Regions from separate parts of the Mesorhizobium sp. M0563 genome, predicted to be linked through region 2. Evidence: predicted binding sites of a transcription regulator. Region 2 holds the regulator's gene; the other holds the start of a gene.

Region 1 (3,670 bases), on a different contig from region 2:
CCGCTCGTCCGGCTGGACAAGGTCTCCAAGATATTCCCCGGCAGCATCGTCGGGCTCGATGCCGTCGATCTCGATATTTCGCGCGGCGAGTTCCTGACCCTGCTCGGACCATCCGGCTGCGGCAAGACCACCAGCCTGCGGGTCATCGCCGGCTTCGAAAGCCCGTCGAGCGGCAAGGTTCTGCTCGAAGGCCGCGACATCAGTGCGCTCAGGCCCTTCGACCGTCCGGTCAATACCGTATTCCAGGACTACGCGCTGTTCCCGCACATGAACGTCGCCGAAAATGTCGGCTTCGGCTTGTCGCTGCGCAAGCTCTCCGGTGCCGAACAGGCGAAGCGCGTCGGCGCAGCGCTCGACATGGTCGGCCTTGCTGAAAAGCTCGGCGCCCGCGTGTCCGAATTGTCGGGTGGCCAGCGCCAGCGCGTCGCGCTTGCCCGCGCCATCGTCTGCGAACCGCGCGTGCTGCTGCTCGACGAGCCGCTGTCGGCGCTCGATGCGCATCTGCGCGAACAGATGCAGGTCGAATTGAAGCGACTGCAGTCGCGCCTCGGCACCACTTTCGTCATGGTCACGCACGACCAGACCGAGGCGCTGTCGATCTCTGATCGCATCGTCGTCATGAACAAAGGCCGCATCGAGCAGATTGCGCCGCCGGCGACCCTCTACGACCGGCCCGCCACCAAATTCGTTGCCAGCTTCATCGGCACGATGAACCTTCTGCAGTCGCGCTTCGTCGGCCGTGACGGCGAGCGCTTGCGGTTCGCCGCCGGCGCCCTGCCGCTGGAAGCGGTTTCGGAGACGGGCGAACTGCCTGGCGAGGGCACGGTGCGCACCATCGGCGTGCGTCCGGAGGACCTTTTGGCGACGACAGAGGCCGCGGCCGGTACTGCACCGGTGCGGGTGAACAGCATCGTCTTTCACGGCCGCACCTTGCGCCTTCATGCAGAGCTGGGGCAGGGGACACAGGTGGTGATCGACGCGCCGCGCCGGGCGGAGGGTTTTCAATTCAGCGTCGGCGACGTGGCGCATATCAGCCTGCGCCGTGGCGCCAACTGCCCTATGCTGTCCAGCTAGGCAACGGCCGCGAATACGCCGACCGGGCGATCCACGATTTCCTCGAGATCAAGGGCATCATCGGCTACGGCGCCTGAGCCATCAACATACGGCCGACCGAAATGTGGTTGCGAGCATTGATGCTGCCAGCACCAGCGCTCGTATCATTTCCGTTTGATTTGTTCCCTTTTTGTTCTATTCTGCTTGGCTGGGCGGGAATGGCTTTGAGAGGAGCAATGAACATGAATGAGCTGCCCGCATTCAGGATCACCGAAAACGGCCAAGCCGTGTTCAACTGGCAGGAGCTGGATCGGCGCTGGAATGACCGGCTGTTCTTCGCCATTCTTCTTGAAAGTACGATCGCCGTGCCGCTTGCACGCCGGGCCGCCGTCTGGCGGCGAGAATCGGGATTGCGAGGGCAAGCGTTTCCGGCAGAACGCCTGCACATCTCGCTTGTTGGGCTCGGCGATTATGATGGACTGCCGGAGGAATTGGTCAAAATCGCCCGCCACGTCGCCTCGATGGTCCAGGCGAAACCGTTTGAGGTGTCGTTCGATCGGTTGTCGGCTTTCGGCGGCGGTGCGTTGGTGCTGCGTGGCAGCGACGGCGTCCCGCCGCTGCAAGCGTTCTGGCGCAATCTTACCGCCCTGATCGCCGACAGCCCGCTGAAGCCCTTTGTGGGGAGCTCCTTTGAACCTCATGTTAGATTGCTTCGTGACAAATTGCGGGTTCAAAGGGTTCGAGAACGGGCGATCGAACCGATCAGCTGGACCGTACGTGACTTTGTGCTCATCCGCAGTCTGATCCGGCAAGGCCGGTACGAAGAGCTCGGGCGCTGGCGGTTGAACGGCCACGACGATTCCGTGGCCGCAATGTGAGCCAAGCCAGGGTCCCCTCAGATCGTCTTGACGTAGCCCGCCAACTGATCCGCCACCGTGCCCCAGCCGTCGTAAAAGCCCATCTCCTCGTGGCTGTTGCGCGTGGCTTCGTCGCGGTGGATAGCGGTCGCGGTGTAGCGCGTCGCCTCGCCCTGCGATTGCAGCGATATGACCGCTGTGATGAATGGGTCGCCTGACGGCCGGTAGCCGGGCAGCAGCGCATCGGTCCACACCAGCCGCTCGTTCTGAACAATCTCGAGGTAGCAGCAACGCCTGTCGTTGACCTCCTTGCCGTCGGGCGACTGCATGCGGGTGCGGAACAGACCGCCGGGCCGCAGGTCGATCTCGCAATCGGTGATGATCCACGGCTTCGGCGTGAACCATTGGCGGACATGCTCGGGCCTCGTCAGGGCCGTCCACAGCAGTTCTCGCGGCGCCTCGATCGTCCGTTCGAGCACGAGGTCGAGCTTCGGATCGGGTTGGAACAACGGGGCCATATTCATCTGTCTTTCTCCTTGAGTTTCAGCACGTAGTCGTCGAACTGGCCGAGACGGCGCTCCCACAGCGCCCGCTGGTCGGCCAACCAGTTTTCCGCGAGCTTCAACGGCTCCGGCGCGAGCCGGTAGGTCCTGACGCGGCCTGCCTTCTCCGAATGCACCAGCCCGCAGCCTTCCAAAACCCGGAGATGCTCGATGAAGGATGGCAGGGCCATCTCGAACGGCTGCGCAAGCTCGCTGACCGAGGCGGGACTTCGGTTCAGTCGCTCGACCACGCGTCGCCGGGTCGGATCGGCGAGCGCCCGGAAAATGCCGTTGATCGGCGGGGGGCTTTCGGTCTGCAGGCTCGTCATGGTCATTTCCTTGCCTCGGCCATTCCGCGTGACCAGAGTTGGCTTAGAAAACACTTAGGGAAAGTCCTTACTATTGGCAAGCCCCAAAATCGCGGAGCCCGGCGAGGCCGCTGGAAAAGTGAGAGGCGCGGTTTTAGGGTGCCGTCAGCTTCGACTGGTCCGAGGACGCGTTTTGACGATCACCATGTACGGCATCACCAATTGCGATACGGTCAAGAAGGCGCGTTCCTGGCTGGCGAGCCACGATGTTGCCTATCGCTTTCACGACTACAGGGCAGACGGGCTTGACGCGGATCGGCTGAACGGCTGGTCAGGCAAGGTCGGCTGGGAAATCCTGCTCAACAAGGCGAGCACGACGTTCCGTGAACTGTCGGACCAGGACAGGATGGGTCTGGACGAGAACAAGGCCAAGGCGCTGATGCTGGCCAAACCGACGATGATAAAGCGACCGGTGCTGGAACTTGGCGACAGGGTTCTCGTTGGCTTCAAGCCTGATGTTTATCAGCAGGCGGTGAGTGGGAAATAGGACCGACCCGCCGCGATCCGTCGCGCCCCCTCTGTCCTGCCGGACATCTCCCCCTCTAGTGGGGTGATTGGATGTCACTTCGGCGTTCGCTAGTCTCCAAAGAAGGGCGCTTTCGGCGAAGCTGCCAATCTCCCCCCTTGAGGGGGAGATGTCCGGCAGGACAGAGAGGGGTGCTGTCCCGCTGGCGTGACTAATTGCTCTCACGCAAGTAGCTCGCCAGCGCCACCGCGTTATTGTGCTTCTCGTCATGCGCGCCGTAGAGCAGCGTCACCCGGCCTTCACGGAGCAAGGCGCGCAGTTCCGCAACCGCCTCGCCGTTCCGGTCGAGCTCATCGCGGTATCGCCGCTGGAACTCCGACCAGC
Region 2 (3,670 bases):
ATGGCCCCACCAGCCGGTGAGCGGCTGCTGGATGTCGGCAAGATGCCGCTCAGCCGCATAGATGAAGGCAGGCGCGCCCGGTCCGCCATTCAGATATTTGTAGGTGCAGCCAACGGCAAAATCGGCGTTTGCCGTGTCGAGCTCGACTGGCATCGCACCGGCGGTGTGGCAGAGATCCCAGACGATCATCGCCCCGGCTTCCTGGGCCCTGCGCGTCAGCGCCGGCATGTCGCGCAGTTCGCCCGACTTGTAGTTGACGTGGTTGACCAGCACCACGGCGGTGCGTTCGTCGATCAGCTCTTCGATGCTCGGCGCGTCGACCCCCGAGAGGCGCAGCAGCGTATCTTTTCGCGTCGAAACCACACCCTCAGCCATGTAGAGGTCTGTCGGAAAACTGTCGCCCTCGGCGACGATGACCTGCCGCTCCGGCCGCATGGCCATGGCGGCGTGCAGCAGCTTGTAGATGTTGACCGATGTCGTGTCGCAGACCACCGTCTGGCCGGCCGCGGCACCGATCAGGCGCCCGAGCTGGTCGCCAAGTTCGAGCGGCATGTTGAACCAGCCGGCCGTGTTCCAGGCGCGGATGAGATCATGCGCCCATTCTTCGGTCACTGCCTTGCTCAATTCATCGAAAGCGGCACGCGAAGCGGCCCCTAGCGAATTGCCGTCGAGATAGATCACTCCTTGCGGCAGCACAAAGCGGTCGCGCATCGCGCGCAGCGGATCTGCAGCATCCATCGCCCTTATGGCCACGAGATCGGGAATTCCTGTCATGATTTGTCTGCTCCCCAAGATTCACCGCAACGCCGGACACGCATCGACGGCATCCATCGGTCACGAGCGGTTCTCCATTACCTGGTATCGCGCAGCAAGGCTCCACCGGCGACAAGTTGCCTGACCATGCGGTGGAAACCAGGAGCCAAGCCAACCCAAGGTTGGCGTTTTGAGTTCGTTTCGTTCACGGTGCATTGACCAAACCGCACAGTCGATACGGCTTCAATTCCGTGCCCCTTTGCCGGCTGACGGCCGATACCAGTGCCGCCTTCTGGAAACCCAGAGGCCGCAAACGAAAGCAGAATCAAGGCGATGAGGCCCGCGGCGGTGAAAATGCAGCGTCCCGGTTTGGCGAGTGGTATCGTTACCCGAGCCCTAACACATTCATTAAACTTTAAACAGTTGCGGAACACAACTGGAACAGATAGTGTTTGTTCTGGGTTTGTTTTTCTGATTCTGTTGGGGGTCGCTATGCTGACACGCAAACAACACGAACTGCTTATGTTCATCCACGAAAGGCTGAAGGAAAGCGGTATCCCGCCCTCCTTCGACGAGATGAAGGAAGCGCTCGACCTGGCTTCCAAATCGGGAATCCACCGGCTGATTACGGCGCTGGAGGAGCGCGGCTTCATTCGCCGTTTGCCCAACAGGGCCCGTGCGCTGGAGGTGCTGCGCCTGCCCGATTCGATCGCCCCCGGCCTCAATGCGGCACGCAAGTTCTCGCCGAGTGTCATCCAGGGCAGTCTTGGGCAAGGTCCTCGGCAAGGCAAGCCGACATCGTCGCGCGTCCCTGCAGCCGGCAATGACGACGATGTCGTCGCCGCCGTGTCTATCCCGGTGATGGGCCGCATCGCCGCTGGTGTGCCGATCGATGCCATCCAGCACCAGACTCATTCGATCTCGGTGCCGCCGGACATGATCATGGGCGGCGAGCATTATGCGCTCGAGGTCAAAGGCGATTCGATGATCGAGGCTGGCATTTTCGACGGCGACACGGTGATCATCCGCAATGCCGATACGGCGAGCCCCGGTGAGATCGTGGTGGCACTGGTCGACGAGGAAGAAGCGACGCTGAAGCGGTTCCGCCGCAAGGGCGCCTCGATCGCCCTGGAAGCCGCCAATCCGGCCTACGAGACGCGCATCTTCGGACCAGACAGGGTCAAGGTGCAGGGCAAGCTCGTTGGGCTGATCCGCCGCTACTGAGCTGCGCCCTTGGCGCCGGCTTTTGGCTTGTCGGCTCTGCGGTATGGCGGCATGCCCCGCGCCGCGCGTGAAAATTTCCGCTGCACGTGCCAGGGCCGGTATGATTTTTCGACGGCGAAGCGGATTTCGGCGCGTGTTGCCGCTTGTGGATCGAAATAGACGGCCGCACTTCCCGCGCGCGCCAGTTGCCGTTTGGTGACGACGAGGACCAGCCGGTCGTAGTAGCAGGGATTATGGGCGGTGGCGTCGTCGATGACGATCAAGCTGGCAAAGGCGCAGGCTGGCCGTGCAGTATCGCGGTCATTGGCTAGCGCGATGATCGCGCCGGATGGATGCCTGGCAAGGCAGAGACCGTCCGTGCAAATGAACGGCATGCCCGGCGGTAAGTCGGCCGGATCGGCAATGTCGAATTGCGGATCGTTCTTTCCAGGTGTTTCCGGCGCGACGATAGCCTCTGATGTGAGCGCGCGTTTCCAGTTGTCGATGGTGAACTCATTCGGGCGTGCCCGGTTGACCGCGAGTTCACCGCTGCCGATCGGCAGCGCGACGAGCCGTGCGTCCTCCGAGATCAATACATCGGGTACGCGCGTCTGCGTTGTCGTTAGCAAGCCGGCGAGCGCAAAAGGAAGGGCCACGAGCCGCAACCAGGTCGTCGCCATGCTGGCAATGACGAGGGCGATCGTCACCAAAAGGACAGATCTCAGCGAAATCAGCCCGACCGCATCGATCGGCGAGCGCTCGGAGATCCACCCGGACAGGGCGATCATCGCCGTCAGCCCCTTGCCCATCACGTAGAGGAAAGGCCCATCCGCGCCGAACGGCATCGCCAGCGCACTGAGGACGGCGAAGGGCATGACGACCAGTGAGACGATAGGCATGATGGCCAGATTGGCGAACAGGCTGAGCGGCGCCACGCGCTGGAAATGCCATATGGCGAAAAGCGCCGTGGCGCTCCCTGCAATGATCGAGGTCATCGCCAGGCCGCCCATGCCCAGCAGTACCTTTCTAGTGGCAAAGCGTAGCGGCGACCGCCGGGGCGGCGGCGTGGTGGCCCCGCCGGCGCGGTAATCGGACCAGCCTGCATAGGCGCCGACAAGGGCCGCCGTCGCGGCGAAGGACATCTGGAAGCTCGGACCGACCACCTCGTGCGGCGACACCAGAATGACCGCGATGGCCGAGATCGCCAGGTTGCGCATGGTGAGCGCGGCCCGGTCGAACAGCACGGCGATAAGCATCACCGCCAACATGATGAAGCTGCGTTCGGCCGCCACCACAATGCCGGAAAAGACGAGGTAGGCCGCAATCGAAAAAAGCGCGGCGGCCGCCGCGTATTTCTTGACCGGCCGTCGCGATGAGAAATCGGGAAACAGCGCAAAGGCGCCGCGCAGCAGCGCCATAATGGTGCCGGCGACCAACGCCATATGCAGCCCCGAGATGGAGATGATGTGGTAGATGCCGGTACGCCGCATCGCTTCGTTGATCTCCTCGGGAATGCCGGCGCGCACGCCGACGATCAGCGCAGCAGCAATCTCGCCCTCGGCGCCGCCGATGCGGCTGCGGATATGGTCGGCGATGGATTCGCGCGCGTCTTCGATCGCGGAAGAAAGCCGCGCGGCAAACGGCATGCTGCCCGACGACACGACTTTCGGATTGCCGAGAAAAAAGCCGCTGCCGCCGATACCGGCAAAATAGC

What was found. Region 2 encodes LexA, which represses DNA repair genes until DNA is damaged. Its sites were predicted from a motif close to TGTTCNNNNTGTGTTCNG; they were not measured.
Region 1: NKI50_RS05665 (2'-5' RNA ligase family protein) is a predicted target of LexA. The motif match lies at 1,234-1,251, and genes of this name have one in related genera.

Annotation. Positions count from the first base shown of each region.
Region 1 covers NZ_JAMYQV010000003.1:65,645-69,314, reverse strand. Annotated here, with positions in the region: gene NKI50_RS05670 (ABC transporter ATP-binding protein) at 1-1,074, shown strand, start outside; gene NKI50_RS05665 (2'-5' RNA ligase family protein) at 1,296-1,931, shown strand; gene NKI50_RS05660 (SRPBCC family protein) at 1,949-2,428, opposite strand; gene NKI50_RS05655 (ArsR/SmtB family transcription factor) at 2,431-2,781, opposite strand; gene NKI50_RS05650 (ArsC family reductase) at 2,954-3,307, shown strand; gene NKI50_RS05645 (DUF488 domain-containing protein) at 3,498-3,670, opposite strand, start outside.
Region 2 covers NZ_JAMYQV010000007.1:119,357-123,026, reverse strand. Annotated here, with positions in the region: gene kynU (kynureninase) at 1-774, opposite strand, end outside; gene lexA (transcriptional repressor LexA) at 1,246-1,977, shown strand; gene NKI50_RS12090 (ComEC/Rec2 family competence protein) at 1,971-3,670, opposite strand, start outside.